One region of the Nonomuraea sp. NPDC005650 genome, then DNA from elsewhere that is predicted to be linked to it. Evidence: riboswitches for the same ligand, from Rfam matches in the RefSeq annotation. Region 1 holds a riboswitch; each other region holds the start of a gene.
The links. A riboswitch is a leader RNA that binds a small molecule or an ion and turns the genes downstream of it on or off. The one in region 1 is predicted to bind S-adenosylmethionine.
Positions count from the first base shown of each region.

Region 1 (7,450 bases):
AAGCTGCCGTCATCCGCGTCACCGGCCGGAACCCCGCCGCTGTCGGCGTAGATGTCTTGGTACAGGTCCCTGATCCAGCTCAGGTGCCGGGTGTCTTCGGCCGTGCCCTGCCAGCCGACGAGGTAGCCGACCAGGAAGACCGAGTCGCGATGGGGCACGGCGGTAGCGGTCGGTGAAACGGCGTTGACCCGGCCTCCGTAGGTGTTGATGAAGAGATTCGCGTACGGATAGTTGTAGTCGGACCGGGTCAGATGCCGATAGGCGGTGGCGATCTGCCGGTCGGTGAGGCGCCGTCGCCGATACCCGGACTTGATCTTGATGCGCAGGTCGGAGGCGCCCGACTCGTAGGCGAAGGCCTGCGTGGCGGCGAGCCACGGCAGGGTGGACGACTGGCGTGCGGGCTGTACGGGAACGCCCCGCCCGAGCGCGTTCACCAGGTCGTCGAGCAGAGCCTGCGCGCCGGAGTCGGTGGCCACCTGCCCGGAGAGGGTGATGGTCTCGCTGGGCCGGCTGGGCAGGGCCAGTTCGCCGTACAGGGCGGCCGCGGGTGAGCCGGGGGCCGAGTTCCGCTCGCCCCATTCTCCGAAGTTGCGGACCAGCCGGACGAACGCGTCCTGGTCGAGCTCCGACCAGGCCCACTCCAAGGAGTAGTGCAACACCGTGGAAGGAGGCCGGGGCAGCAAGGTGGCGGGCTCGCCGCCATGAGCGTCCGGGGACCGGAACCAGTACCGGGTGACGATCCCGAAGTTGCCGCCGCCGCCTCCGGTGTGAGCCCACCACAGCTCCCGGTTCGGATCCGACGGTTCTCGGGTCGCCACCACGCTCGTGGCCTTTCCCGAGGGTCCCACCACGACCACTTCCACGGCGTACAGGTGGTCGACGATCAGGCCGTGCAACCGGCACAGGGCTCCGTATCCGCCGCCGCAGACATGTCCGCCTATGCCCACGTCGGGACAGGTTCCGCCGGGGATGGTGACACCCCAGCCCAGGAACAGCTTCCGGTACGCCTCGCCCAGCGTGGTACCCGCCTCGACCATGAAGGCGCCACGGCGCCAGTCGTACTGGACCGCGTTCATCGATGACAGGTCGATGAGCGTTTGCACGGACGGATCGTCCACCAGGTTCTCGAAGCCGTGACCGCCGCTGCGGACCGCGATCCGCCGACCCGTCCGTACCGCTTCGTCGACCGCCTCCAGTACGTCCTCAGTGGAGACGGCCGGTCGCACGTGTTCGGGCGCGCACTGGAATCGCTGGTTGTAGCCCCTCGACACCAGCCAGCGATAGCGGGGATCGCCCGGGCGCACCATGTCCGGCGCACGAGGGGCGAAATCTGGATCAGCGGCACCAGGGCGAACGGTCCTTTGTGTGGTTTGACTCACGGTTGGCCTCCTCACGCCCAGCCACGGTCGAGCGAAGTCGCACTGACTATCCAATCGACCGCGATTCGAAATACGACGCGTCCAAGCTATGAGGCCGCCGGATGCAATCCGATTACGCTTACCCCCCTAGTAAAGGTAGGGTTAACCGGATTGTCAGCGGCGGATGAGCCCTGCGCGACGGGGCTGCCTCGGCCGCCCGTCAGCTCGTGCGGTGCTCGACGGGGTGCTGAACGAGGCGCCGCAGTGAGTCGCGTTCAGGATGCGGCGGCGGCTGATGGGGACGGTGAGGCAACCGGGTCGCCGGGCAGCATGGCGGGGACCGGCTGTGCCCGGGCGGCCCAGCGGCCGTCGTCGCTGCGGATGATGCGTACCGGGTGGTCGAAGCACGTGCTGACCAGCTCACTCGTCAGAACGTCCGCGACCGGCCCGGCGGCCAGGCAGCGTCCATCACGCAGCAGCATGGAGTGGGTCGTGGTGGCCGGCAGCTCCTCCAGGTGGTGGGTGACCAGCACGGTCGCCAGCGACGAGTGCCGGGTGCGCAGGGCGTCGATGCTGGCCAGCAGCTGCTCGCGGGCGGCCAGGTCGAGCCCCGTTGCGGGCTCGTCAAGCAGCAGGAGCCGGGGCTGCGGCATGAGGGCACGGGCGATCAGCGCGCGACCGCGTTCGCCCTGGGAGAGGGTGGGCCACGTCGCCTGCGCTCTGTGGCTCATCCCAAGCATGGCGATCAGCCGATCCGCCCGCTCGGCCTCCTGCTCGCCGGGCGCCCAGCGGGGGACGAGCGCGGCGGTGTTGGTCAGCCCGGTCAGCACCACGTCGCGGACCCGCAGCGGCCCGTCGGGGGTGTGACGCGGGTTGACGTGCCCCAGGTACGAACGCAGCTCGCGGACGTCGACCCGGCCCAGGGTGCGGCCGAGCACCTCGACCGCGCCGCGGGTCGGGTGGGTGACGGCGCCCAGCAGTCCGAGCAGGGTGCTCTTGCCCGCGCCGTTGGCGCCGAGCAGCGCCCAGTGTTCCCCGGGGCCGACGGTGAGCGAGATGCTCTCCAGCAGGTGACGGCCGTCGCGGACGAGATCCACGGCGTGTGCCCGCAGCACGTGCCCGGTGTCGGCCGGACGGGAGACGATCGTCATCGGACCGCCTCCCCGCCGCCGGTCCGCCCGTGCGCCGCCTCCCCGCCGGCCGTCCGCCCGTGGGCCGACTCCGCGCACTCCGACAGCCGCGGCCCCACCTGCCCAGGCCGGGGCCAGGCTATTGCTGCCACCACGCACGCGCTCCTCTCATCTCGCAGGCCATCCAACTTATCAGGTTCTCAGACATCTGATGTTTGAGTTGACGGCGTCTGTTCCGGCCTGGCAAGATCTCCGCCTGTCAATCATCCAGAGGACTCGAGGGACCTGGCCCTGTGACGGTCCGGCAACCTCCCCGGCGGCAGTCGGCGGGAAAGGTGCCAATGCCAGGAACGATGAGGGAGTCTCGATGAGCATGCGGCTCGACGTTCCCGTGCTGACCGGCCATCTGGTACGGCTGGAGCCGCTGACACCGGGGCACGTCGCGGATCTGGCGGAGGCGGCCGAGGAGGAACGGTCGTCCTACGGCTTCACGCTGGTGCCCCGCGCGCAGGGCATGAAGAACTACGTGGAAACGCAGCTCGAACGCGGCGGGCTGACGCCGTTCGGGCAGGTCCGGGTCGCCGACGGCAGGGCGGTGGGCTGCACCGCGCTGTGGGATCCCCGCCCCTGGCCGGATCGGCCCGGCCTGCGGGCGATCGAGATCGGCTTCACCTGGCTGGCCGCCTCGGCGCAGGGCACCGGGATCAACGCCGAGGCCAAGCTGCTGCTGATGTCGTACGCGTTCGAGAAGCTCGGCGTCGCCCGCGTCGACCTGAAGACCGACGCCCGCAACCTCCGCTGCCGCCGCGCGCTCGAACGGCTCGGCATCCCCTTCGAAGGCGTGCTGCGCTCCTGGTCCATGTCGTGGGCGCCGGGCGAGGAGGGCACGCTTCGCGACTCGGCCATGTTCGCCGTGACCGCGGCCGAATGGCCGACGGTGAGAGCGGCGCTCACCGCTGCCGGCGGGCAGCCCGGACCGGCGGAAGGCTGAGCGCAGGCGATGCGGTCCGCCCTCGCCCTGGGCGAACGCGGGTCAATGTTGCCGCTCGATCGCCTGCGGCGTCTCGGGTACTTCGCTGCTTTCCAGCGCGTGCCTTTCCTCGGCCGTGATGAGGTTGAGGCCCTGCAGGATGGCGATCGAGCGCCGCCAGGATCGGCGGGCGTCGGGGGTTCGGCCGGCGTCGTGGAACGCGCGGCCCAGCCCCCACAGGATGTCGGCCTCCCGGAACTCGCCGATGGGGCCCGCTTCCCTGTGGAGGGCGAGCGCGTGCTGGTAGCAGGCCACGGCCTGCCCCGGGTCTCCGGCCAGGCGGTGCGCCTCGCCGAGATACCCGACGACGAGTCCGAGATAGGCCCGGATACCGGCCTCCCTCAGGATGGGAATCGAGCGAGTGTGCGCGGCGATCGCCTCGGAGTAGCGTCCCGCCCGCTGGTAGGCCAGCCCCAGGTGCGTGAGGACCGCCCCGTGGGTCAGGCGGTTGTCCGCCTCGCCGACGTGGGCGAGGGCACGCAGGTGGTGGGTGATGGCTTCGTCGTGGCGGCCCGCCCTCCGGTGGGCGACCCCGAGGTAGTCGAGCAGCGCCGCCTCGCGACTGGTGTTCCCGGCCCGCCGGAAGGCGGTCCTGGACCTGTTCAGGTGGCGGATGGCGTCGTCCTGGCGCCCCATGTAGATGTACGCCCAGCCGAGATCGCCGTGCGCGACGGCCAGGTGGAGCGGGTCGTGCGTGTGCTCCGCGGCCACCAGCGCCAGCTCGCCGAGCTGGAGTTGCTTGAGGTAGAGGCCGCACTCGTGCAGCAGGACGGCGAACGCCGTGGCCAGGCCCACCACCTGATCCACGACCGGCGTGCGCGTCGCCTGCGCCACGGCCGCCAGGATGTTGTCCGCCTCGGCGGCGATCCACGCCCTCGCGTCCCGGCTCGACTCCAAGATCACGCCGCGGCGGATCAGGTCGGGCGGCCCGATCGCCAGCCGCCACGTACTGCCCCTGTTCAGGGTCCGGGTGATCGCGCGGACGGTGGCCAGGTAGTGATGGACGAGCCGGCGGAGGGCCGGCTGCCGCTCCTGCCGGCCGTCCTCCTCTTCCGCGCGCTCGCGGGCGAACAAGCGGAGCAGGTCGTGCAGCCGATAGCGGTCCGGGAGGTAGCCGTCCACCAGTTGCGCATCGGCCAGGTGATCGAGGAGATCCCGCGCTCGTTCCTCGGGGAGGTCGGCCAGCGCGGCGGCGGCGGACAGGCTGATGTCCGGCCCGGCGAGCATGCCGAGCAACCGGAACATCCGCGCCGCGGTCCGTCCCTGCGAATCGGCGTGCAGATCCTGGTAGCCGGCCTGGAAACTCGCCCGGAGCGCCCGGTCGTCGGCGCGCAGCTCGTCCAACCGCCGCCCGCTGTTCGCCAGCCGCTTGGCCAGGACCGCGAGCGACCAGGCCGGCCGGGCCCTCAGCCGCGCCGCCGCCAGGCACAGCGCCAGGGGCAGGCTGCCGCACAGCCGTACCACCTCGGCCGCCGCGGCCGGCTCGGCGGCGATCGCCGCCTCCCCGACCGCGGCGCGCAGCAGGTCGAGGGCCTCCCGGTCCGGCAGCACGCCCAGCGGGATCTGTACGGCGCCTTCGAAGGAGGTGAGCCTGCGCCGGCTGGTGATCAGCACCACGCACCCGGGGCTGCCGGGAAGCAGCAACCGAACCTGCGCGGCGTCGCGGGCGTTGTCCAGGATGATAAGCAACCGCTTGCCGCGCGTCAGCGACCGGAATCGGCCCGCGGCCTCCTCCAGGCTCGCGGGTATCGCCGCGTCGGCCACCCCGAGGGAACGCAGGAAGCGGCGCACGGCCTCCAGCGGCTTCACCGGGCTGGTGTGGGGCGTCTCGCCGTGCAGGTTGATGTACAGCTGACCGTCGGGAAAATCGCCGGCGACGGCATGCGCGACGTGGATGGCCAGCGACGACTTCCCGACCCCGCCCAGCCCGCTGATCTGGCAGATCCGCGGCCCGCCGGATCCGGTCGCGCTCAGCGTTTCGTACGCGCGGGCCAGCTCTTCCGCCCGCCCGGTGAAGGAGACCAGGTCGGCGGGCAACTCGGCGGGCACCGGCGGGGCAGGCACGCCCTCCGGCTCCTCCGCCGGGCGGCCATCGTGATCAAGGACGGCGGGATCGCCTCCCGCCTGAACGAGCTCCTCCAGGATGCGTCGGTGCAGCCGCTGCAGCTCGCTCCCCGGGCTGATCCCCAGCTCCTCGACCAGCCGATCACGCAGGTCACGGTAGGCGGCCAGCGCGGCCGCCCGTCTGCCGTCCTGGCGCAGCGCCACCATCGTGAGCTGGACCGGCCGCTCCCGCAGCGGGTGCTCGCCGACCAGCGAAGGGAGCTCGGCGAGCGCCTCGTAATGCCTGCCCAACCGCAGGTCGATCGCGATGCGCTCCTCGACCGCGCTCAGCCGCTCCTCCGCCAGCGTCGCGCCGAACGCGTCACGCAGCCAGCCGCCCGCCACGTCGGCCAGCGGCGGTCCGTGCCACAGACGCAGCGCCTGCCGTAACAGGTCGGACGCCAGGCCGTGCTCGCTCGCGTACGCGCGGGCCACCAGCTCGCGAAAGCGCAGCAGGTCCACCCGCCCCGGGTCGAGGACCAGCCGGTATCCCGGCGGCGAGGTGGCCAGCTCGGTGCCCGGCACCCTGGCGATCAGCCGCCGGAGCCTGGAGATGTATCCCTGAACGGCGTTGCGCGCCGTGGCCGGAGGCTCCTGGTCCCAGACCGCCTTCATCAAGCGATCGAGCGGGACCGTCCGGCCCGCGTTGAGCAGCAGCATCGCCAGCACCGAGCGCTGCTGCGGGGTGGCGGGGCCGAGAAACTCCTCACCCGCCCAGATCCCGACGGGCCCGAGCAGGCGGAACTCCACGGCGTCCGGCTCGTGCGGCTTCGGGAACCGGCTGTCAGGCGCCGTCATGTCCTCGCGTGCCGTCCGGGGTGGTGTCCTCACGGCCCATACGATCATTATATTCATCGCCGGGTGAACAGATCGTCACCTGTTCGAGCAGACCGCCGACCGTGGGGCGGCCGGTGGCGGCGAAGACGGCTTGACTCTGACACCGTGTCACGCGGCACGGTTCGGGCCATGTCCATCACCTATGTCGGCTCCGGGCCGTACTGCTACGCCAACTCCCTCGCGATGGTCCTCGGCGACCAGGCGCCGCCTCCGGCCGTGATCGAGGTCCTGACCGGTTCCCCGTACGGAATGCAGCTGATCAGCGGGCGCCTTCCGCTGTTCGACCCGTTCGGCTGGGACCCCGAGATCGGGCTCGACGCCGCGATCGACCTCCTCGGCTGGGAGTGCGAGCGCGTGGACGGGGGAAGCGCCGCAGCGGCGCTCGACCGGCTGCGCCGCGCCTGCCGGAACGGTCCGGTGCTGGCCGGGCCGCTGGAGCTCGGTCTGCTGCCGTACCAGCCCGGGTCGGGCAAGGCGATCGGCGCCGACCACTACGTGGTGGTGCTGGAGGTGGACGACGACACCGTGCTCGTGCACGACCCGGAGGGCTACCCGTACGCCACGCTGCGGGTCGGCGAGTTCGTCGAGGCGTGGCGAGCGGAGCTGATCACCTACCTGAAGCGGCCGTTCCGGATGCTGCACGGGTTCACCCGGCGCGAGCCGGTCACCCCGGAGCAGGCGCTGCGCCGCTCCCTGCCCGCCGGCCGGGCCTGGCTGGCCGGCCGGACGGATCTGGAGGTCTCTCCCGGCACGCTGGGGCAGGCGGAAGCCGCCGAACGCACGGCCCAACTGGTGGAGGAAGGGCTGGACCCCGAGATCAGGACGTTGTGGCAGGAGTTCGCGGTGCGGGTGGGCGCCCACCGCCTGAACGACCTGGCGGCCTGCCTGTCATCCCTCGGCCTCGACGCGGGCGCGGCCGTCGCCGCGGAGCAGGCCCGCATCGTCGGAGGGCTGCAGGGGCCGCTCGTGTCGGGCGACGACCTGGCGCTCGC
Region 1 covers NZ_JBEXCR010000087.1:14,244-21,693, reverse strand. The annotation lists gene ABZS69_RS64970 (FAD-binding protein) at 1-1,271, opposite strand, end outside; gene ABZS69_RS64965 (ATP-binding cassette domain-containing protein) at 1,634-2,509, opposite strand; SAM riboswitch class I at 2,749-2,848, shown strand; gene ABZS69_RS64960 (GNAT family protein) at 2,856-3,479, shown strand; gene ABZS69_RS64955 (BTAD domain-containing putative transcriptional regulator) at 3,522-6,452, opposite strand; gene ABZS69_RS64950 (hypothetical protein) at 6,588-7,450, shown strand, end outside.

Region 2 (7,450 bases), on a different contig from region 1:
GGGAACTCCTCACTGAGGGATTTCGTCAATATGACGATAACGCCTGGCGCGGAGTGGACGTTCAGCGGCCCTCTGTTTTCCTGATGAACGCCTCGTACTCGGCGAACGGCTCCAGCCCCACCGCCGCGCGGCGCTCGTCGAGCAGGTCAGGGTCCTCGATCGGCATGGGTTCCAGGCCGTCGACGCCGTCGTGGAACTGGGTCCCGTAGAGCTGGGGACGGCCCGAGCGCACGCGTACGCGGTCCTCCAGGTACGCGAAGTCGCCCGGCGAGGCCTCCTCACGCTCGACCGCCTCGGCCATCGCCTCGTGGAGGACCAGCTGCGCCCGGCGGGAGGTGGCGTGCTGGGCCAGCAGCCAGGCCGCCCGCGCGGCCCGGTGCCCGACCTGCGAGACCAGCGGCCAGCCGCGGGTGGCGACCACGGAGTGGAGCCAGACGGTGTTGCCCTCGTCGAGCTTCTGCAGCCGCGCCAGCCGCCGGTCGCCGGGAACGCCCTTGGCCGGGTCGCGCATCGCCCGGTCCATCTCCATGCGCCGGAGCAACTCGTCCCGCAGCTCCTCGTCGGTCATGAACCGACGGTAATCCGCCTCAGGCGGGATTCAAGGTGAGGGTGATGTTGTCGATCAGCCGGGTGGTGCCCACCGTGGCGGCGACCGCGAGCACGGCCGTCCCCGCGTACGACTCGTCCACTTCGGCGAACGTCGCCGGATCGACCAGCGCCAGGTAGTCGACCGCGATCCGGGACCCGGCCGCGTCGAGCACCTCCCCGGCCGCCGCGCGGACCCTGGCCGGGGTGAGCTCGGCCGCGCCCGCCCGCAGGGCACGGGACAGCTCCAGCGCCACCTGGCGGTCGTCGTCGGACAGGTAGCGGTTGCGGCTCGACAGGGCCAGGCCGTCGGGCTCGCGTACGGTCGGCGCCCCCAGGATCTCGATGGGCAGGTCGAGGTCGGCGACCATGCGGCGGATGACGGCGAGCTGCTGGGCGTCCTTCTGGCCGAAGACCGCCAGGTCGGGCTGGACCAGGTTGAACAGCTTGAGCACGACCGTCAGCACGCCGTCGAAGTGGCCGGGCCGGAAGGCGCCCTCGACGATCGAGCCCATGTGGCCCGCGGAGACGCTCACCTGACGGTCGGGCGCGTACATCTCCTCGGCGTCCGGATGGAAGACGACGTCCACGCCCTCGGCCCGGCACACGTCCAGGTCGGCGTCCCATGTACGGGGATAGCGTGAAAAATCCTCGTTTGGACCGAATTGCAGGGGGTTGACGAAGATGCTGACCACGACCTGATCGGCACGGGCGCGGGCCTGCCTGATCAGCGACCTGTGCCCCTCGTGCAACGCGCCCATGGTGGGCACCAGAGCCACCTCACCGGCCCGCCGCGCCTTGACCAGATCTTCCCGACCTCTGGCGACGATCAGCTCCATAAAAGCGCCCCTTAATCGCGTTGTCAGGTCCATATATTGCCCCCCAGCGCGTCGAGCAGCCGCTCCGCCTCCTCCGGTTTGAGCAGTCCGGCGGCCAGCGCGCGGTCGGCCGTGAGCCGGGCCAGCGCGATGTAGGCGTCGGCCGCCTCGGGCGCCGCCAGGATCAGCGCGTCCACGTGCCTGCGCACGGTGCCCGCGTCGCCGCGGACGACCGGGCCGGTCAGCCCGGCGATGCCCAGCCGCAGCACGTTGTCGAGCGCCGCGCCGAGCAGCGGGCCCAGCATCCGCCCCGGGTGCTCCACGCCGATGCGCCCCAGCAGCTCCTGCGACTCGGCGATGAGCGTGACCATGTGGTTGGCCGCCCCGGCCAGCGCCGCGTGGTAGAGCGCGCGGTCGGCGTCGGCGATCCAGACCGGCTCGCCGCCCATCTCGATCACCAGCGCCTCGGCGATCGGCCGCAGCATGTCGGGGGCGGTCACGCCGTACGAGATGCCGGTGAGCTTGTTGAGGTCGTCGTCCCGGCCCGTGAAGGTCATCACCGGGTGCAGCGCGAGCGGCAGCGCGCCGGCCCTGGCCGCCGGTTCGAGCACGGACAGCCCGTACGCCCCGCTGGTGTGCACCAGCAGCTTGCCCTGGAGGTCGGCCCCGGTCGTGGCCAGCCCGTTGACGAGGTCGGGCAGCGCGTCGTCGGGCACCGTGAGCAGGATGAGCTGGGCCGCCGCGACCACCTCGTCGGGCCTGGACGGCTTGACGCCCAGCCGGTCGGCCGCCCATCGCTGCGAATTGTCCGACACACCGCTCGCGGCCGCGATCCGGTGCCCCGCCTGAGCCAGCGCGGCGCCCAGGGCCGAGCCGACCTTGCCCGCCCCGAGTACGCCGACAGTCAGTCGTGCCGGGCGATCCCCTGCGTCCATGACGTCACACCCCTGACCTGCTGATGAGAAACCTGCAGGGCGGACCGTCGCCCTGGCCTCAACCAGGCACGACACACGGGATCGCGGTCCGACGAGCAGGCTTCTGTTGTGGCACTGCCGACCAGCGTAACGGCCCCTCCGAGTGGCGGACCGTAGGGCACGGTCCGCGACTTGCCCGGGGGCTCCCACGTGACCGCGGTTTTGCCACCCGTTGAGTTAACGACAAAAGCGACAAGGGGATACAAAAAGTGCACCCCCTGTCGGAAGAGATGAGGAGAGGGGTTCCATCGCATGGCAGCGGGCGCCGAGTCCCCTCATCCAGGACCCGACGCCCGCGGGATGTGACCTCTTGGAGGTGCGACCGGTTGGCCGCTCGCCGACCGACCAGCCGGGATTCGAGCCCGGGCCGGACGAGTGCCGGCCCGGACTCTCTCCTCTTTCAGTGGTGGCTCGGCACATAGGCGGTCGCGCCGCCCTTGCAGCCGGCGAACGCGGCGCCGATGACGGCGATGGCGTTGCCACAGATGTTGATCGGGATCGCGATGGGAAGGTGCAGCTGGTTGCCGCCGAGCACACTGCCGTTGCCACTGGTCGTGTCGGCGTGCGCCGGGGCCGCGAGCGACAGCATGGCGACGGCTCCTGTGACGGCAATGACCTTCTTCAGCACGAGGGCTCCTCTCAGTTTGGCGACCTGGGCCGCCGGTGCTTGCTCGGGAGCGATCCGCTGCGCCAATTGGGGGTTGGCGCAACGCGACCACTCGATGACATTGTGTAAACGTACCTCAAGTCGGCGACAATGAGTAGTCAAATGATGACGATGCGTGTCACGCGAAAGTCATGAGATAGTCCTGAGCATGTGGCTCACCTGGCGCGCCGCAACGGAACGTGCGCTGTACGGCGAGGACGGCTTCTACCTTCGCGAACGCCCCTCAGGCCACTTCCGGACCTCGGTCAGCGCCTCCCCGGCGTTCGCCGACGCGATGCTGGCGCTGCTGTCGAAGGTGGACGCCGAGCTCGGCGGTCCTGACGTGCTCGACCTGGTCGACATCGGCGCGGGCGAGGGCACGCTGGTCACGCAGGTGCTGGAGGCCGCCGAGCCGGCGCTGCGCGACCGGCTCCGCGTCACCGCCGTCGACCTCTCCCCCCGGCCGGAGGGCCTGCCCGAGCGGGTCGCCTGGCGGCGGAGCGTGCCCACCGGCATCACGGGCCTGGTCATCGCCAACGAGTGGCTCGACAACGTGCCGCTCGACGTGGCGGAGCAGACCGCGGCCGGGCCGCGCCTCATCATGGTGAACATCCGCACGGGCGAGGAGCGCCTCGGCGACCCGCCCGGGCCGGACGACCGCGCCTGGCTCGACCGGTGGTGGCCGCTGACCCGGACGAGCTCCCGAGCGGAGATCGGCCGCCCTCGCGACGAGGCGTGGGCCGCCGTCGTGGGGTGCCTCACGAGGGGCCGTGCGATTGCCGTTGATTATGCACACCCTGTGGATAACCGGCCGCTCTGTGGCACGTTGACCGGTTACCGCGACGGCGCGGTCGTTGCCCCGATCCCCGATGGGACCTGCGATATCACCGCTCATGTCGCTCTTGACGCGTGCGCCGAGGCCGGGCGCGGGGCCGGCGCGATATCCACAACCTTGTCCACACAGCGCGACGCGCTGAGGGCTCTGGGGATCACCGGCACCCGGCCGCCCATCGACCAGGCCCGCACCGATCCGCGTGCTTACATCCGGGCGCTGGCCAGGGCGTCGGAGGAGGGTGAGCTGATCGATCCGGCGGGGCTCGGCGGCTTCGGCTGGCTCAGCCAGCGGCGGTGACCTCCAGCGACCGCAGCCCCCGGATGATGTAGCCGGGCTTCCAGCTCGGCTCCTCCCGCAGTTCGAGCTTGGCCGCCCGGTCCAGGAGCGCGCCGTACGACTCCATGAGCTCGATGCGGGCCAGCGGCGCGCCCAGGCAGAAGTGGATCCCGGCTCCGAACGAGATGTGCGGATTGTCGGCCCGCCCCACGTCGAGCCGATCCGGGTCCTCGAACACCGCCGGGTCGCGGTTCGCCGAGCCGAACAGCAGCGCCACCTCCGACCCGCGCGGGAGCTCGACGCCGTGGACCTCGATGTCCTCCAGCACCCAGCGCTCGAACATCTGCAGCGGCGTGTCCCAGCGCATGACCTCCTCGACGGCCGTGGGCAGCAGCGAGCGGTCCGCGCGCAGCCGGGCCAGCTCGGAGGGGTTCCTGAACAGGGCCCACCAGCCGTTGCCCGTGACGTTCACGGTGGCCTCGTGGCCGGCGTTGAGCAGCAGCACGCACGTGCCGACCAGCTCGTCCTCGGTCAGCTCGTCGATCTGCGCCAGCGCGCTGACCAGGTCGTCGCCCGGAGCCCGGCGGCGCTCCGCGGCCAGGGCCTTGAGGTAGCCGGCGAACTCGGACGCCGCCCGTACCGCCGTGTGCTGGGCCTCAAGGCTCGGGCTGAGCTCGTACATGCCGCAGATGTCCGCCGACCAGGGGCGCAGCAGGTGGCGGTCGGCGTGGGGGATGCCGAGCATCTCCGCGATCACCGTCACCGGCAGCGGCTCGGCGACCTCGGCGAGGAGGTCGCCGCCGCCCTTCTCCACGAACGCGTCCACCAGGCCCTCGGCGATGGCGCGCACCCGGGGGCGCAGCGACTCGACCATGCGCGGCGTGAACGCCCTGGAGACCAGCCGGCGCAGCCTGGTGTGCACCGGCGGCTCCACGTCGAGCATGCCCGCCCTGATCACGCGCCAGAACGGCTCGTGGAACTCCGGCTCCGGCGGCCTGCCGAACTCCTCGTGGGTGGCCACGTGGAGGTAGGACCGCCCCAGGCGGCGGTCTCTGAGCAGGGCGTTCACGTCGGCGTGACGTGAGATCAGCCACTGGTTCGTCGGCTCGAAGTAGCTGACCGGCGCCTCGCGCCTCAGCTCGTCGTACACCCGGTACGGGTGAGCCACGAAATCCGGATCCCAAGGGTCAAAGCGCACTATTTCATCTTATGGAGTGGGATCCTCCTGCGGCACCGCCGCCCGCTTGCTCCGCACCCGGATGTTCAGCAGCTCGACGACGAGCGAGAACGCCATCGCGAAGTAGATGTAGCCCTTGGGGATGTGCTGGCCGAAGCCCTCGGCGATGAGCACCACGCCGATCAGCACCAGGAACGACAGCGCCAGCATCTTGATGCTCGGGTGCCGGTCCACGAACCTGCTGATCGGCCCCGAGGCGAACAGCATCACCAGCACCGACACCACGACCGCCGCGATCATCACCCCGAGCTCGTCGACCATGCCGACGGCGGTGATGACGGAGTCGAGCGAGAACACGATGTCCAGCACCATGATCTGGATGATGACCGAGGCGAAGGAGGCGACCGCGGCCTTCTTGCCGTCCTTGCCGACGGGGCCGTCCATGCTGTGGCCGATCTCGGTGACGCTCTTGCCCAGCAGGAACAGGCCGCCGAGCAGCAGGATCAGATCGCGTCCCGATATTTCGTGGCCGAAGACGGCGAACAGCGGCTCGGTGAGCTGCACCACCCACGACAGGGCCAGGAGCAGGAGCAGCCGGGTGATCAGGGCCGCGCCCAGCCCCAGCACCCGGGCTCTGTCCCGTTGTTCGGGAGGTAGCCTCCCGGCCAGGATGGAGATGAAGATGATGTTGTCGATCCCCAACACGATCTCCAGGGCGACAAGGGTGAAGAAACCGATCCAGATCTGCGGGTCGGTCACCCAGTCCAACATCTGCGCACCTCCATGGCATACGAGCGGGGTTTCCGGTAGCAACGAGCCGGACCCCGAAGAAGTTCGCCGACTTGCGATCGATGGAGGGGATTGGGTTATAGTCTGCGCCGTAGGTCATGAGTGCCAGCGACAAGCCCCGGCTAGCTGGCCGGCAACCCTCGCGTCCGCGGCGGGGTGCCCCGGGTGAAGACCTGGTCCGTCACGAGACGTGGCGGGCAAGCGCGGGCTCCGTGGGTGCTTCCAGGGGTCCGATGACCCTGAGGGAGATTTGCCGTGTCCACGCTGACGATCTTCAGCTCCGCCCCCGCTCGCGCCGCCGCCGAAGAGGCCCCCGCCGTCACGAGCCGGCCGATCCCCGCCGTGCTCGGGGCCGATCTCGAGGTGCCGGTCAAGGGCGGCCGGCTCGTCGGCTACGCCAACCTCGACTACGCCGCCAGCGCCCCCTGTCTGGAGCCGGTCAGCGCCGCCGTCACCGCCGCGCTCCCGGCCTACTCCAGCGTCCACCGCGGCGCGGGCTACGCCTCCCAGCTCACCACCGCCCGCTACGAGCAGGCCCGCCACACGGTACGGGCGTTCGTCGGGGCCCGCCCGGACGACGCCGTGATCTTCACCCGCAACACGACCGACGCCACCAACCTCCTGTCCCGCTGCCTGCCCGCCGGCACGACCACCGTGGTCTTCGACACCGAGCACCACGCCTCCCTCCTTCCCTGGCAGAAGTCCGTACGGCTGGCGCCGCCCGCCTTCCCCGGCGAGGCCGTCCGCGCCGCCGACGCGGCGCTGGCCGGCATCGAGGGGCCCAAGCTGCTCGTGGTCACCGCGGCCTCGAACGTCACCGGCGAGATCTGGCCCATCGCCGCGCTGGCCCACGTCGCGCACCGGCACGGCGCCCGCATCCTGGTGGACGCCGCGCAGCTCGTACCGCACCGGCGGCTCAACCTGACCGCGCTCGACCTGGACTACGTGGCCTTCTCCGGGCACAAGCTGTACGCGCCGTTCGGCGCGGGCGTGCTGGTGGGGCGGCGGGACTGGCTCGCGGAGGGCGAGCCGTACCTCAAAGGCGGCGGCGCGGTGCGGTCCGTGGGCGAGGACGCCGAGTGGCACGACGACCCGGAGCCGCGGCACGAGGCGGGCACCCCGAACGTGCTGGGCGCCATCGCCCTGGCCGCCGCCTGCGACGCGCTCACGGCCACCGGCTGGACCGCGCTGGTGCGCGAGGAGGAGCGGCTGATCGCGCGCCTGCGCTCGGGGCTGGCCTCGATCGAGGGCGTGCGGGAACTGTCGCTGTGGGGGGACGACCACCCGCGGGTCGGCATCGTGTCGTTCACCGTGGACGGCTACTCGGCCCGCGAGGTGGCCGAGTCGCTG
Region 2 covers NZ_JBEXCR010000002.1:329,961-337,410, forward strand. The annotation lists gene ABZS69_RS04320 (DUF6624 domain-containing protein) at 62-568, opposite strand; gene panC (pantoate--beta-alanine ligase) at 588-1,424, opposite strand; gene ABZS69_RS04330 (DUF2520 domain-containing protein) at 1,448-2,338, opposite strand; gene ABZS69_RS04335 (chaplin family protein) at 2,778-3,005, opposite strand; gene ABZS69_RS04340 (SAM-dependent methyltransferase) at 3,193-4,155, shown strand; gene ABZS69_RS04345 (cytochrome P450) at 4,139-5,332, opposite strand; gene ABZS69_RS04350 (TerC family protein) at 5,342-6,082, opposite strand; SAM riboswitch class IV at 6,195-6,310, shown strand; gene ABZS69_RS04355 (aminotransferase class V-fold PLP-dependent enzyme) at 6,356-7,450, shown strand, end outside.
Region 2: linked by a shared signal. The riboswitch ahead of ABZS69_RS04355 (aminotransferase class V-fold PLP-dependent enzyme) and the one ahead of ABZS69_RS64960 (GNAT family protein) in region 1 are both predicted to bind S-adenosylmethionine.

Region 3 (7,450 bases), on a different contig from region 1:
GTGGTCGCCGACGAGGGTGCGGACGGCGGCCAGAATGCGGACGCCGAGGTCGACCACGGTCTCGCCGCGCAGCCCCGACAGCCGCTCGAGCAGCGTGGCCGAGCACGTGAAGCCGACGCTGAGCAGCGCCGCGTCGAGCTGGCGGGCGGCGGTCTCGCCCCAGCCGGACGCGGAGCCGGCGGGGGCGGCGCCGATGGGGACGCGCAGCCGGCGGGCGATGACGAGCCTTTCCAGAGTGTCCACGAACGGCACCATATAGCCGGGACACGCCCGAACGCCGGGGGTTTTCCGTGGGCCCTGAACGAAAATGACCATGGTCAGCGCCAAGGGCCACCCGCGCGCCCCGGCCGGGCGCAGCACACCCGCCCGCGCCGGCGCGGCCAGGACCCCGGCGCCGCCCACCACCGCGATCACGAGCCCGGGCGCGGTTCCGTGCTCAGCCGGTGCGGGCCGCGCTCATGGGCCAAGCAAGCGACCGCGTAAACCGCTACCGGACCCAGAGTTCCCAGTAGGTGCCGCTCCCCGAGCATTCGTACTGGTTCCACCCCTCACGGACCCACATCTGGCCGGCGTCGACGCAGTTGTGCTTGCTGGTGTACACGCCGATATACGTCCAGGCGGCCGCCTGAGCGGAAGCGGGGGCGCTGAGCACGCTGACGATCGCGGCGACCATACCCGCCAGCAGGAGCCCTGCACGTAGACGCATCCGTTCCTCCTTGAAACCCGGGAAGCGAAACATCATGATCATGCTGGAAGCGCACACCCGAACACAAGTGTTCAGCAATTCTGTTCACGATCAGTTCAAGCCGGGCAGGCGGCACACCGGACGCCGACCCCACACTCGGGGCCTTCAACACGGATGCCGCCCGAAGGCGCTGGAGGTGCGTTTCTGGATCGCCCGCTGCTTGCAGTGGCGTCGGCGGTTGCCGTTAACCAGTGGCGTCCCCGTGGACGAGTCTCCTAGCCTGTGCGCTCGTGGCTGATGATCCGAAGATGCGCCCGGAGCGACGTGACCTCGGCCGGTTGTTCAACGAGGTGCCGGAGCTCTACGACCGGGTCCGGCCGGGATACCCCGACGAGTTGTTCGCGGACCTGGGCAGCATCACCGGGATGGACGAAAGCTCGTCGGTGCTGGAGGTGGGCTGCGGTACCGGCCAGGCGACGCGCTCGCTGGCAGCGCTCGGCTGCTCGGTGACCGCGGTCGAGCCGGGCGTGGAAATGGCCGCACTCGCGCGCCGGCGGCTCGCCGGCTTCGGCAACGTCACGGTCGAGAGATCGACGTTCGAGGAGTGGGACGACCGCGGTGGACGCTTCGACGTCCTCGTGGCCGCGTCTTCGTGGCACTGGGTCGACCCGTCGATCGGCTGGCGGCGAGCGCACGACGTGCTCCGTCCCGGAGGCTGGATGGCGCTGCTCGGCCACGTCGTCGTCCGCCGGCCGGGAGAGCCCGAGGTGTACGCCGAGACCGCCGACCTCCACGAGCGGTTCTGCCCCGGGAACCCCGGTTGGGGCCATCCGCCGCTGGAGGACGACGTGCGCGCCACCGACGAGGGGTGGGGTCTGGTCGACGATCCCGGCGGCTTGTTCGGCCCGACGATCGTGCGCTGGTACCCGACCGTTCAGTGGCTCAACGGGGACGGCTTCGCCGATCTCCTTCGCTCGACGTCGCTGTATCGCAGACTCGACCGCGACGTCCGTGAACCCCTGCTGGACGCTCTCGCCGAGCGCATCCGCACACGGATGGGCGACCGAGCATCACGCCGCTATCTGAGCGCCCTCCGCGTCGGACAGCGCGCCGAGTGAGTCGTGGCTGGTCATGCGACCTTGGCCGGGTAGTCGATCCATCTCGCCGAGCCGGCCGGGCCCGGCACCACCGCCCAGCTCGTGGCCCTGCTCGGGCAGAGTCTGGACACCGCGGGCGGCCGCCTCGTGGCGTTGCGCAGGACGGGCATCCGCGTTCTGTACGCACGCACGGCCCTCGGTGACGCCCTGATCAACGGCCGACACCCGGCGCCCCGGGATTGCTAGACTGATCGTTCGCGTTCCGAATCAATCAGAGGGTCGGCGGCATGGCCAAGGCAGCGGATGGGCACGTGGGGGTCGTCGCCGGGCTGGTGCGTGCCTCCTTCCTGGTGAACGCCGTCTATGCGGAGTCGGCGCGCGAATACGGGATCACCGCGCAGCAGGGGCAGTTGCTGTGCGTGCTGATGGCGCAGCCGTACGGGATGCGGGAGCTGGGCGGGATCCTGCACCTGGCCAAGTCCAGCCTCACCGAGCTGGTCGACCGCAGCGCCCAGCGCGGCCTGGTGCGGCGCGAGCCGGATCCGCGCGACGGGCGCGCCGTCCGCGTGGCGCTCACCGGGCAGGGCGCCGAGCTGGCCGACGCCTTCTACGCCGCGACGTGCGCGCGGATCGACGAGCTCCCCTCGAGCCTGGAGCCCGGCGAGCGCGACGCGCTCGGGCGGCTGCTGGGCCGCGTGGTCGAGGACAACCAGGTTCCGGTGGTCTTCATGGAGCCCGCCGACGCGACCGCGCGCTGACGCGTGCCCTTCAGGTAGGGTCGAGCAAAAGAGACAATAGCCACTAAACTTCTCCCTACGTCATATCTATGTAAATCCTACTGATATAGTCGTTTATGTCACGAGTCCAGTGCTAAGCCCCGGCTTGCTGGACGGCAACCCTCCCACCGCGGCGGGGTGCCCCGGGTGATGACATGGTCGTCGAGCTGAACGGTGCTCCTGGCGGCAAGCGCGGATGTCGAGTCGTGCTGCCATGCGCCCTTGGCCGGCTGCTCGAATGGGAAGGGAAAGATGAAGGGCGGATTCACTCGCCTCGCGGGACTGGGCATGGTGGTCGCGCTGGCGGTCACGGCCTGCGGCGGCGTCGACACGGCCGGCTCCTCGGGCGGTTCCTCGGACACCGGCGGCTCCTCGGGCGGAGCGAAGCAGGAGCTCACGGTTACCGCGTTCGCGGGAGCGTGGGGAGAGCTGTTCAAGAAGTCGTTCGTGGAGCCGTTCGAACGCGACACCGGCGCCAAGGTGAACCTCGTCTACGGCGCGAACGCCGAATGGCTCACCAAGCTGCGCGCGGCCGGCGGCAAGAACCCTCCGTTCGACGTCATCGCCTTCACGCCGGACGCGTCGCTGCCCGCGGCCTCCGCCGGGCTGCTCCAGCCGCTGGTCACCGACAAGCTGGCGCACTTCAAGGAGCTGGACCCGGTGCTCGCCGGCAAGTCCGCGTACGACGGCAAGCAGTACGGCGTGCCGCTGACCACCGGCTCCACCGGCCTCCTCTACCGCACCGACAAGATCAAGACGCCGCCCGCGGACTGGACGGACATCTTCGACAAGCAGTACTGCGGCCACGTCGCCCTGCCGCCGCTCACCTACAACCCGGGCCTGGAGTTCTTCTCCGCCCTGGTCACCTCCCAGGGCGGCAAGCTGTCCGATCCGGCCGCCGTGGACAAGGCGTTCGACAAGCTCGCGACCCTGAAGGGCTGCGTGTCCTCCTTCCCCGCCAACGCGGGCAACGCCGCCACCGTCATCGAGAACGGCGACGCCTGGATCATGCCCTTCTGGGACGGCCGCGCCTTCGCCATGGCCCAGGCGGGCTCCCCGATCGGCTTCACCTACCCCAAGTCCGGCCCCGTGGGCGCGCTGACCTCGTACTTCATCGCCGCCGGGACGCAGCGCAGCGACCTGGCGAACAAGTTCCTCGACTACCTGACCGCCGCGCAGAACCAGAAGCCGTTCGCCGAGGGCACCTGGTACGCCGCGGGCAACGACTCGATCTCCTACAGCGAGCCGTTCGAGCAGAAGGTGAAGCACGGTCCCGACGTCTTCAAGAAGTTCATCTGGGTGGACTACACGATCGCCACCCCCAAGCTGAACGAATGGCAGCAGCGGTGGAACCAGATCTTCGGCTGAGCGCGGAAGAAGGCGGCGGGCACGTCGAGATCGACGGGCTCGCCGCCGGGTACGACGGCGCGCGCGTGCTCGACGTGGACCGGCTGTCGATCCGCAAGGGCGAGTTCCTGTCGATCCTCGGGCCCAGCGGCTGCGGCAAGACGACGCTGCTCAACTGCATCGCGGGCTTCGTCCGGCCCACGGCCGGGCGGATCGTGATCGACGGCTCCGACGTGACCGGGCGGCCCCCGTACCGGCGGGGTCTGGGCATGGTGTTCCAGAGCTACGCGCTCTTCCCGCACATGACCGTGGCCGCCAACGTGGCGTACGGGCTGCGCGTGCGTCGGCTCGACCGGCGGACGCGGGACGAGCGCGTGCGGGAGGCGCTGGGCCTGGTCGGCCTGGAGGGGTACGCCGGGCGGCGGCCCGGACAGCTGTCCGGCGGGCAGCAGCAGCGGGTCGCCCTCGCCCGCGCCCTGGCCATCCGGCCCGCCGTGCTGCTCCTGGACGAGCCGCTGTCCAACCTGGACGCCAAGCTGCGCAGGGAGATGCGGGTGGAGCTGCGTGCCATCCAGCGGCGCATCGGCACCACCATGGTCTTCGTCACGCACGACCAGGAGGAGGCGCTCGCGCTGTCCGACCGGGTGGCCGTCATGCACGGCGGCCGGGTCGAGCAGCTCGGCACCCCCGACGAGGTCTACCGGCGGCCGGCCAGCCGGTTCGTCGCGCAGTTCATCGGCGCGGCGAACGTCCTGGAGGGCACGGTGACCGCCTCGGGCGCGCTGGACGCCGGCGGGATCGTCGTCGAGTGCGGCCCGCTGTCGCTGCGGCCGGGCGACCACGCCGTCGTCGCCGTCCGCCCCGAACGCATCCACCTGACCGTCCCGGGCCCGGACGACGCGAAAGCACCGAAGGACACCCCGGGCGCCCCGGACGGCGGGGGCGCCGGTGGGGTGGCCGGGACGGTGGGTTATCGGGCTTTCGCCGGGGACGCGTGGCACGTGGAGGTGCGGCTGGCCGACGGGCGCACCCTGAGCGTGCAGGTCGCCGACACCGGCGCGGGCGCCGAGGACCCGCCCGGCGCGGGCACGTCCGTGTTCGCGAGCTGGGATCCCGCCGACGTCATCCTCCTGGAAACGGAGGCGCGATGACACGCCGGTGGGCGGGCCTGCCGTACGCACTGCCGCTCGTCGCCTTCCTGGCCGCCCTGTTCCTGGTCCCCCTCGTACGGCTGCTGCGGCTCAGCTTCAGCCCCGTCGACGCCTTCAACGCGGCGTTGCCCGGATTCACGTTCGAGCAGTACGCCCGGGTGTTCACCGAGCCGTACTTCTACGGCTCCCTGCTCCGGACCCTGGCCACCGCGCTCCTGGTGGCGGTGCTGTGCGTGGCGCTGGCGTACCCGGCCGCGCACTTCCTGGCCCGGCGGCGCCCCGGCGTGGTGCGGACCCTGCTGTTCGTCATCGTGATCTCGCCGCTGCTGACCAGCGTGGTCGTCCGCACCTACGGCTGGGTCGTGCTGCTGTCCGGCAACGGGCTCGTCAACCGGGCGCTGGTCGCGTCCGGATTGCGTGACCAGCCGGCACAGCTGCTCACCAGTTACCCGGCCGTCGTGGTCGCGGTGACGCACGTGCTGCTGCCGTTCGCGATCATCCCGCTCACGACGGCGCTCGGCGGCCTGGACCGCAACCTGCACCGGGCCTCCCAGACGCTCGGAGCCGGGCCGATCAGGACGTTCCTGCGGGTCACGGTCCCGCTCAGCCTGCCCGGCGCGGTCACCGGCGCCCTCATCGTCTTCGCGCTGGCCATGGGCATCTACATCACGCCGCTCCTGGTCGGCGGGGTGACCCAGCCGCTGACCGGCATCCGGGTCTACGACCAGGTGACGACGGTGTTCGACTACCCGGTGGCGGCGGCGCTGAGCTTCGCGCTGCTCGCGCTGACCCTCGTGGCCACGGGGTTGCTGGCCAGCGTGTTCCGGATCTGGGAGAGGCGCCTTCATGGCTGAGCGGGGCTACGACAGGATCGTGCGGCTGGTGGCCGCGGGCCTGGCGGCGCTGGTGTTCCTGTTCCTGATCGCGCCGCTGGTCGTGCTGGTGATGAGCTCGTTCAACCGGGCGGGCTCGATGGCGTTCCCGCCGTCGGGGCTGTCGCTGCGCTGGTACGCCGAGGTGCTCGGCTCGCCCGACTGGCAGGTCTCGTTCCGGCTGAGCGGCCTGCTGGTGCTCCTGGTGGTGCCGACGACCGTGGTCATCGGGACGCTGGCGGCGTACGGGCTGACGCACGGGTCGTTCCCCGGGCGGCGGCTGCTGCAGGGATTCGCGCTGTCCCCGCTGATGGTCCCGGAGATCATCGTCTCGCTCGGCCTGCTCTACTACTTCCACGGCGTCGGGCTCATCAACTCGGTGACCGGGCTGTGGCTGGCGCATTCGCTGGTGGCGCTGCCGTTCGTGGTGCGGGCGGTCATGGTGAGCGCGGCGCAGCTCGACCCGGCGCTGGAGCGGGCCGCCCTGAGCCTGGGCGCGGGGCGGGTACGGGTGTTCCTCACCGTGACACTGCCGCTGCTGCGGCCCGGCATCCTCGCCGGCGCGATCCTCGCCGCGGTCACGTCGCTGGGCGAGGTCGCCGTCACGGCCCTGGTGGCGGGCGCCAACACCACGACGGTGCCGCTGCGCATCTTCTCGGCCGTGCAGTATCAGCTCGACCCGTCGATGGCCGCGGTCTCCACGCTGCTCATGGCGGCCAGCGTGGTGGTGATGGTGGTCGCGGACCGATTCGCTCGCATCTCGGAGGCGTTGTGACAAGCACGGGTACGGTGACCGCGGCAGGCGCGCGGATCGGCATCGACGTCGGGGGAACGTTCACCGACCTCGTGGCCTCCGTACCGGAACGCGGCCTCGTGGTGCACCACAAGGAGCCGAGCACGCCGGCCGACCCGTCCCTGGCCGTCGCGGACGGGCTGGCGGCCCTCCTCGCCCGCGCGGACCTGCGGCCCGGCGAGGTCTCGGGCCTCGTCCACGGCACCACGATCGGCCTGAACGCCGTCATCCAGCGGCGCGGCGCGCGCATCGCCCTGGTCGTGACCGAGGGCTACCGAGACATCCTGGAGATCGGCCGCAGCCGCATGCCCTCCTCCTTCGACCTGTACGCGGGCAAGGAGGAGCCACTCGTCCCCCGCAACCTCATCGTCGAGCTCCGGGCCCGCCTGGGCCCGCGTGGCGAGCGCGTGAGCGAGCCGGACGCCGCCGAGCTGGACCGCGTCGCCGCGCGCCTGCGGACCACCGGGGCCGACGCGGCGGCGGTCGTGATCCTGCACGGCTACACCGACCCGGCCTTCGAGGAGGGCGTCGCGGCGGGCCTGCGCGAGCGGCTGCCCTCGTTGCCGGTGACGGCCTCGGCGACCGTGTGGCCCGAGGTGCGCGAATACGAGCGTGCCCTGGTGGCCTGCATGAACGCCTACATCCAGCCGCTCATGCGCGACTACTTCGCCCGCCTGGAGAGCCGGGTGCGCGGGCTCGGGGTGTCGGCGCCGATCTTCATCAGCGCGT
Region 3 covers NZ_JBEXCR010000089.1:5,949-13,398, forward strand. The annotation lists gene ABZS69_RS65120 (hypothetical protein) at 1-243, opposite strand, end outside; gene ABZS69_RS65125 (hypothetical protein) at 488-706, opposite strand; gene ABZS69_RS65130 (class I SAM-dependent methyltransferase) at 976-1,803, shown strand; gene ABZS69_RS65135 (hypothetical protein) at 1,815-1,952, opposite strand; gene ABZS69_RS65140 (MarR family transcriptional regulator) at 2,070-2,540, shown strand; SAM riboswitch class IV at 2,637-2,757, shown strand; gene ABZS69_RS65145 (ABC transporter substrate-binding protein) at 2,811-3,926, shown strand; gene ABZS69_RS65150 (ABC transporter ATP-binding protein) at 3,905-5,056, shown strand; gene ABZS69_RS65155 (ABC transporter permease) at 5,053-5,910, shown strand; gene ABZS69_RS65160 (ABC transporter permease) at 5,903-6,703, shown strand; gene ABZS69_RS65165 (hydantoinase/oxoprolinase family protein) at 6,700-7,450, shown strand, end outside.
Region 3: linked by a shared signal. The riboswitch ahead of ABZS69_RS65145 (ABC transporter substrate-binding protein) and the one ahead of ABZS69_RS64960 (GNAT family protein) in region 1 are both predicted to bind S-adenosylmethionine.

Region 4 (7,450 bases), on a different contig from region 1:
AGCAGCACGTCGGCCATCCGGTACGCGGCCAGCGAACGCGGGTAGTCGTCGTTGACGTTGAGGATCAGCGGGTCCCAGTCCTCGGTGCCGTACTCGTCCTCGATCTCCTGCGCGCAGCGCAGCACCGACGCGGTGTATTCGCGGTATTCGGGAAGGTCGTGCCTGCTCGGGTAGGCGAACGCCAGATGCACCACCTTGCCGTGCCACTCGGGATGCGCGGCCAGGAACTCGCGATAGGCCACCAGGCCGCGCACGATGTTCTTCGACAGCTCGGTGCGGTCGATGCGGACGATCAGCCGGCGGTCGCCCACCTGCTCCCTGAGCGCGATCATGTGCGACTCGACGTCGGGCTCGACGGCGCGCTCCCACAGCGCGTCGCCGTCCACGCCGAGGCTGTGCACGCCGATGCGGGTGGTCCTGCCCTCGTGGGTGACGCTGCGGCCCACGCGGTCGACCTCCGCGCCCAGCAGCGCCTCGCAGCAGTCCATGAACGCCTGCGCCCACCTGTCGGCCAGGAACCCGGCGTGATCGGCGCCCAGGATGCCCTCCAGGACCTCGCCGACCACCTCGTCGGGCAGCAGCGAGAAGTATTCGGGCGGCGCCCACGGGGTGTGGCTGAAGTGCGCGATGCGCAGGTCCGGCCGCTCGGCGCGGAGCATGGCCGGGGTCAGCGTCAGGTGGTAGTCCTGCACCATGACGCGGGCGCCGTGGCCGGCCTCCTCGGCCAGCGCCAGCGCGAACGCGCCGTTGTAGTCGCGGTAGGACTCCCACTCGCGCTCGAACCTCGTGCCGAAGTTCGGTGCGTTGGGGATGTCGTAGAGCAGGTGGTTGACGAACCACAGGGTGGAGTTGGCCACGGCGTTGTAGGCGCGGTGGAAGGTCGCGGGCGGGATGTCGAGCATCCGCAGCGGGCCCGTGTCGTAGCCGGCGTGGTCGATCCGGCCGCCGGGCACCAGGCGTACGGCGCTGCGGTCGCCGTCGGACAGCGCCGCGCACACCCACAGCACGCGGTCCTTCCTGGCCACCTCGGACAGCGCCGAGACCAGGCCGCCGCCACCGCGTTTCATGGTCAGCTCACCGTCGTCCGAGACGGTAAAAGAAACGGGTCCTCTGTTGGAGGCCACCAGGACGCTGTTCATCTACGCTCCCTTCGCCCATAGGATCCCAGCTATGGCGCTTGATGAGCTAACCGAGGAACTCGCCCGCTCGGCCGCAGGAGGAGATCATCGCGCACTTGGCGAGCTCCTGGCGCGGATCGAGCCCGATGTGATGCGACACTGCGCCCGGATCCTCCCCTATCACCAGGACGCAGAGGAAGCCTCCCAGGACACGTTGCTGGCCGTGGCGCGCAACATCGGCCGGTTCGAGGGCCGGGCGCGGTTCAGCACGTGGCTGCACATCGTGACGGCCAACTGCGCGCGCACCACGTACCGGTCGCTCAAGCGGCGGGCGGCGGAGCAGACCTCGGACGAGCTGCCCACGCAGAAGCCCGACGTGGCGCGGGTGAGCGTGATCGCGGGCTCGCGGCTCGACCTGCTCGACGCGATGGAGGCGCTGGAGGCCGACAAGCCCGACCTGGCGCAGGCGCTGGTGCTGCGCGACATCGTCCAGCTCGACTACAACGAGGTGGCCGAGCAGCTCGGCATCCCGCTCGGCACCGCCAAGTCGCGCATCCATCAGGCCCGCAAATACGTGCAGGGAGTGCTGGGTGATGATTATCGCTGAGACGCCACGTCCCGCATCCTGAGACGGGTGGCCGTTTCGGCCCCATGGGCGGGTAGAGTCCATTTCAACAACTGCATATTGCTCATCCAGAGGGGTGGAGGGACCGGCCCTGCGAAGCCCCGGCAACCCTCCCGGCTTGTGACTCGCGACCTGGCGAGGCCGACCGGGACAAGGTGCCAATTCCGGTCTGCGGTCAGGGTGGCCGCAGGCGAAGATGAGGGAAGGCCTCGCTTCATGTCGCTCGACTTTGGTCCTGCTGTCGGTCTGTCCTGCCGTGAGTGCGGCACGCGTTACCCGCTCGGTCCGAGCTTCGCATGTCTGGAGTGTTTCGGGCCGCTCGAAGCGGCCTATTCCTTCGGCGAGGTGACCCGCTCCGACATCGAGTCGGGTCCCGCCAACATCTGGCGTTACCGGTCGCTGCTCCCGGTGCCGGTTGACGTCGCCAGTAAGCCCAATATGAACCCCGGTTGGACCAAACTGGTCAAGGCCGGAAACCTCGGGCGCGCGCTGGGTCTCAAGTCCCTGTACGTGAAGGACGACTCGGGCAACCCCACCCATTCCTTCAAGGACCGGGTTGTCGCCATCGCCGTCGAGGCGGCGCGTAACTTCGGCTTCCACACCCTTTCCTGCTCCTCCACGGGCAACCTCGCGGGCGCGGTCACCGCGGCGGCGGCGCGCGCCGGGCTCGAGGCGTGCGTGTTCATCCCGGCCAACCTCGAAGCGGCCAAGATCGCCATGGCGCGCGTGTTCGGCGGCAAGCTGATCGGGATCGACGGCACCTATGACGAGGTCAACCGGTTCTGCTCCGAGCTGATCGGCGACCCGCTGGGCGACAAGTGGGGGTTCGTCAACGTCAACCTGCGGCCCTACTACGCCGAGGGCTCCAAGACGCTCGCGTACGAGATCGCCGAGCAGCTCGGGTGGCGGTTGCCCGAGCAGATCGTCATCCCCATCGCCTCCGGCTCGCAGCTCACGAAGATCGACAAGGGCTTCCGCGAGCTGGTGCAGCTGGGGCTGGTCGAAGACACGCCCTACAAGATCTTCGGGGCGCAGGCGGCCGGGTGCTCGCCGGTCTCCACCGCGTACAAGGCGGGGCACGACGTCGTGCAGCCGGTCAAGCCCGACACCATCGCCAAGTCGCTGGCCATCGGCAACCCGGCCGACGGGCCGTACGTGCTCGACATCGCCCGGCGCACCGGCGGGGCCGTCGAGGACGTCACGGACGCCGAGATCGTGGCCGCGATCAAGCTCCTGGCCTCGACGGAGGGTGTTTTCGCCGAGACCGCGGGCGGGGTGACCGTGGGCGTGCTGAAGAAGCTCGCCGAGAGCGGGCGGCTCGACCCCGAGGCCGAGACCGTGGTCCTCAACACCGGCGACGGCCTCAAGACGCTCGACGCGATCAGCGACGACGCCCAGCCCACGGCCGTGATCCGGCCCTCCCTCGACGCGTTCCGCGCGGCTGTCTGACAACCAGGAAAGGCAAGTTAAACCATGAGCGTTTCGGTGCGGATTCCCACCATTCTGCGCACCTACACCGGGGGCAACGCCGAAGTCAGTGGCGAGGGCGCGACTCTTCGTGACGTCCTCACCAAGCTCGACTCTGACTACCCGGGGATCGGCGCGAGAATTCTGGATGAATCGGGCAAGATTCGTCGTTTTGTCAACGTTTACGTTGGGGAAGAGGATGTCCGTTTCGCCGAAGGGCTGGACACTCCGGCACCTGAGGGCACTCAGATCTCAATCATCCCGGCGGTAGCCGGCGGCTGAGTGCCATAGATCACACCTGAGAAGGCGCCCCTAGTGGGCGCCTTCTCCATTTCCAGGCCAAATGAAACGTTGAACCGCCTTCGATGCGAAGAAATGCGTCGTTTGCAGATTGACTCTGTTGCCAAACCCCGTGCCACAGGTATGGTCGAGGGCGATCGTCTGGCTGATTTTCCGTTAAGTCGGGCGATAACGGGTCTCGCGGAGGAATGGGTGAGATCTGAAAGTCCAGTAAGAGGAGTCGGAAGTGGCGCAGGGCACCGTCAAGTGGTTCAACGCGGACAAGGGCTACGGCTTCATCGCGGTAGACGGTGGTAAGGATGTATTCGTCCATTACTCAGCGATCATGATGGACGGGTACCGATCTCTCGAACAGGGGCAGCGCGTCGAGTTCGAGATCACGCAGGGCCAGAAGGGGCCTCAAGCGGAGTCCGTCCGCGCGGTCTGATACACCCCCCTGGTATGCACCGGCGGGGATCGCACGGCAACGCAGTCCGGGCGAACCCGCAACCTTTCTCTCGTCGACTCGATCACGGCGAGCCGCGTTGAGGCGGCTCGCCGTGGGTACGGATCCCGCTACCTGCGGTGGCCTGGACGCGGCTCGTCGCAGGTACGGGGTCCCGCCGACGACGACGGACAGCCGGGGCACGGCCCGCCAAGCAGGCCGATCCGGGGAGGAAAGCCCCGGTAGGAGGCTTCTCGCTTGCACTCGGCAGGGTAGAGTGCTAAACAGTTCGTTGGCACTCTGTGCAGCAGAGTGCCAACATTCGGATCGGGACGATGGGGTCTGCCGCAGGAGATGCTGACCCATGCCGTCGCGGGCGTCGGCTCGGTCCACGACAAGCCACCCTGCATCTGGGAGGTCTAGCCTTATGGCAGCCAAGATGATCGCGTTTGACGAGGACGCCCGGCGCGGTCTCGAGCGCGGTATGAACCAGCTCGCCGACGCCGTCAAGGTGACCTTGGGGCCCAAGGGCCGTAACGTCGTGCTGGAGAAGAAGTGGGGCGCCCCCACGATCACCAACGACGGTGTCTCCATCGCCAAGGAGATCGAGCTCGAGGACCCGTGGGAGAAGATCGGCGCCGAGCTGGTCAAGGAAGTCGCCAAGAAGACGGACGACGTCGCGGGCGACGGCACCACGACCGCCACCGTGCTCGCCCAGGCGCTGGTGCGTGAGGGTCTGCGCAACGTCGCCGCCGGCGCCAACCCGATGGCCCTGAAGAAGGGCATCGAGGCCGCCGTCGAGCGCGTCAGCGAGGAGCTCTCCAAGCTGGCCAAGGACGTGGAGACCAAGGAGCAGATCGCTTCCACGGCCTCCATCTCCGCCGCCGACCCCGAGATCGGCTCGCTCATCGCCGAGGCGATGGACAAGGTCGGCAAGGAAGGCGTCATCACCGTCGAGGAGAGCAACACCTTCGGCCTCGAGCTTGAGCTCACCGAGGGCATGCGCTTCGACAAGGGCATGACGTCGATGTACTTCGTCACCGACTCGGACCGCATGGAGGCCGTGCTCGAGGACCCGTACATCCTGATCGTCAACAGCAAGGTCTCCGCCAACAAGGACCTGCTGCCGCTGCTCGACAAGGTCGTTCAGTCCGGCAAGCCGCTGCTGATCATCGCCGAGGACATCGAGGGCGAGGCCCTGGCGACCCTGGTCGTCAACAAGATCCGCGGCCTGTTCCGCTCCGTGGCCGTCAAGGCCCCGGGCTTCGGCGACCGCCGCAAGGCCATGCTCAACGACATCGCCATCCTGACCGGTGGCCAGGTCGTGGCCGAGGAGGTCGGTCTCAAGCTCGAGAACGCCACCCTCGACCTGCTCGGCCGCGCCCGCAAGGTCGTGGTGACCAAGGACGAGACGACGATCGTCGACGGCGCCGGTGACGCCGAGCAGATCTCCGGCCGGGTCAACGAGATCCGCGCCGAGATCGACCGCACCGACTCCGACTACGACCGCGAGAAGCTCCAGGAGCGGCTGGCCAAGCTGGCCGGCGGCGTGGCCGTCATCAAGGCGGGCGCGGCGACCGAGGTCGAGCTCAAGGAGCGCAAGCACCGCATCGAGGACGCCGTGCGCAACGCCAAGGCGGCCGTCGAGGAGGGCATCGTGCCCGGCGGTGGCGTGGCGCTGCTGCAGGCCGGTGCCAAGGCGTTCGACAAGCTGGAGCTGTCGGGCGACGAGGCCACGGGCGCGGCGATCGTGCGCAAGGCGCTCGAGGAGCCGCTGAAGCAGATCGCGGTCAACGCCGGCCTTGAGGGCGGCGTCGTGGTGGAGCGGGTTCGCAACCTCACCCCGGGTGAGGGCCTGAACGCCGCTTCCGGCGAGTACGTCAACATGTTCGAGGCGGGCATCCTCGACCCGGCCAAGGTGACGCGCTCGGCGCTGCAGAACGCCGCCTCCATCGCGGCGCTCTTCCTGACGACCGAGGCCGTCATCGCGGAGAAGCCCGAGAAGAACGCTGCAGCCCCGGCCATGCCGGGCGGCGGCGACATGGACTTCTAGGTCTTTTCTTCGCCGTTCATACGAAGAGCGGCCCGGTTTTCCGGGCCGCTCTTCTTTTCGTTTCTCAGCCATTACGTTTCATAATTGATCCGCTACTCCGGGTGAGGAAGGGTGGGTGATCACAGACCTCAACGAAGGAGTAGAGGATGTTTTCCCGCAGCAAGCGTATTTTCGGTATCGCCATTCTGAGCCTGGCCGCGGCCACCGCCGTCGCCGTGCCCGCCCAGGCGAACACGCCTCACACCAACGCCATCGCCGGTGAGCTTCCGGTCCAGCTCCTGAGCAAGATGCGGGCGCCGCTCTGCCTGCCCACGGGGGCGCTGGCCGGTGAGACCAAGCTGAACCTCCCGCTCGTCGAGTCGCTGCTGCCGCAGCTCTCGAACAGCTGCGGCTAGGGCTCAGCTGACGCCCGTCGCGCTCGTGGTCTCTCGGACGCCCCGCCCTTTCACGGCGGGGCGTCTCCCTTTTCCGGCTGGCCCGCTTCTGCCGGGCCTGGCTTGTCGGGCCCGGTGCACTTTCCGATAGGCCCGCTTTTGCCGGGCCCGGTGCGCCTTGTGATAGGCGCTTTTGCCGGGCCCGGCGCACCGCCCCCTGGAGGGCGGTGCGGCCGTGGGCGCGGTCAGGCGCTGTAGGTCGGGACGATGTGGCCGCGGGCCAGGGTGTTGGCGGTGATGTTGAAGCCCACCACCGCCGAGCTGGCGTCGCTGTCCACGCCCAGCTTGTCGACCCCCAGGGCGTGCACCGTGAAGACGTAGCGGTGCGGGGCGCCGGGGGGCGGGGCGGCGCCGCCGAACTCCTTGGTGCCGTAGTCGTTGCGGGCATGGACGGCCCCCGCGGGCAGGCCCTTGAACTCCGGGCCGGTGCCCGCTCCCGCCGGCAGCTCGGTCACCGAGGCCGGCAGGTCGAACAGCACCCAGTGCCAGAAGCCGCTGCCCGTGGGGGCGTCGGGGTCGTAGCAGGTGACGGCGTAGCCGCGGGTCTCGGCGGGCGCGCCGGACCAGCGGAGGTGCGGCGACCGGTTGCCGCCCTGCATGCCCCAGTCGTTGAAGACGTGGAGGTCGTTCAGCCGCTCGCCGTCCTGGATGTCGTCGCTCTCGACCACGAGCGCGGGAACCGACGGCAGGTGTTCATGTGGAAGCGGTGCTGGCACGGCATCCTCCTAGGTTGAGAGCTCCTTGCTCAGCCATCCTAGAAGCGGCCGTGCCCGCCGACGATCAGCCGCCGGGTCCCGCGGGTTCAGCTCGCGAGCTCGGCCGGCAGCGGCTTGTCGTGCAGCACCGTCAGGGACGTGACCGCACGGGTCAGCACCACGTACAGCCTGGCCAGGCCCCTGGGTTCGGCCGCGACGATGTCCGCGGGCTCCACGACGACGACGTGGTCGTACTCCAGACCTTTGGCCAGGGTCGCGGGCACGATCAGCAGGCGGTGCTCCTCGGCCGCGTCGGGATCGAGCACGGCGTGCG
Region 4 covers NZ_JBEXCR010000015.1:28,343-35,792, forward strand. The annotation lists gene ABZS69_RS25660 (trehalose-6-phosphate synthase) at 1-1,139, opposite strand, end outside; gene ABZS69_RS25665 (RNA polymerase sigma factor) at 1,171-1,725, shown strand; SAM riboswitch class I at 1,805-1,946, shown strand; gene thrC (threonine synthase) at 1,960-3,192, shown strand; gene ABZS69_RS25675 (MoaD/ThiS family protein) at 3,217-3,492, shown strand; gene ABZS69_RS25680 (cold-shock protein) at 3,737-3,937, shown strand; gene groL (chaperonin GroEL) at 4,362-5,987, shown strand; gene ABZS69_RS25690 (hypothetical protein) at 6,134-6,382, shown strand; gene ABZS69_RS25695 (YbhB/YbcL family Raf kinase inhibitor-like protein) at 6,607-7,137, opposite strand; gene ABZS69_RS25700 (AAA family ATPase) at 7,224-7,450, opposite strand, start outside.
Region 4: linked by a shared signal. The riboswitch ahead of thrC (threonine synthase) and the one ahead of ABZS69_RS64960 (GNAT family protein) in region 1 are both predicted to bind S-adenosylmethionine.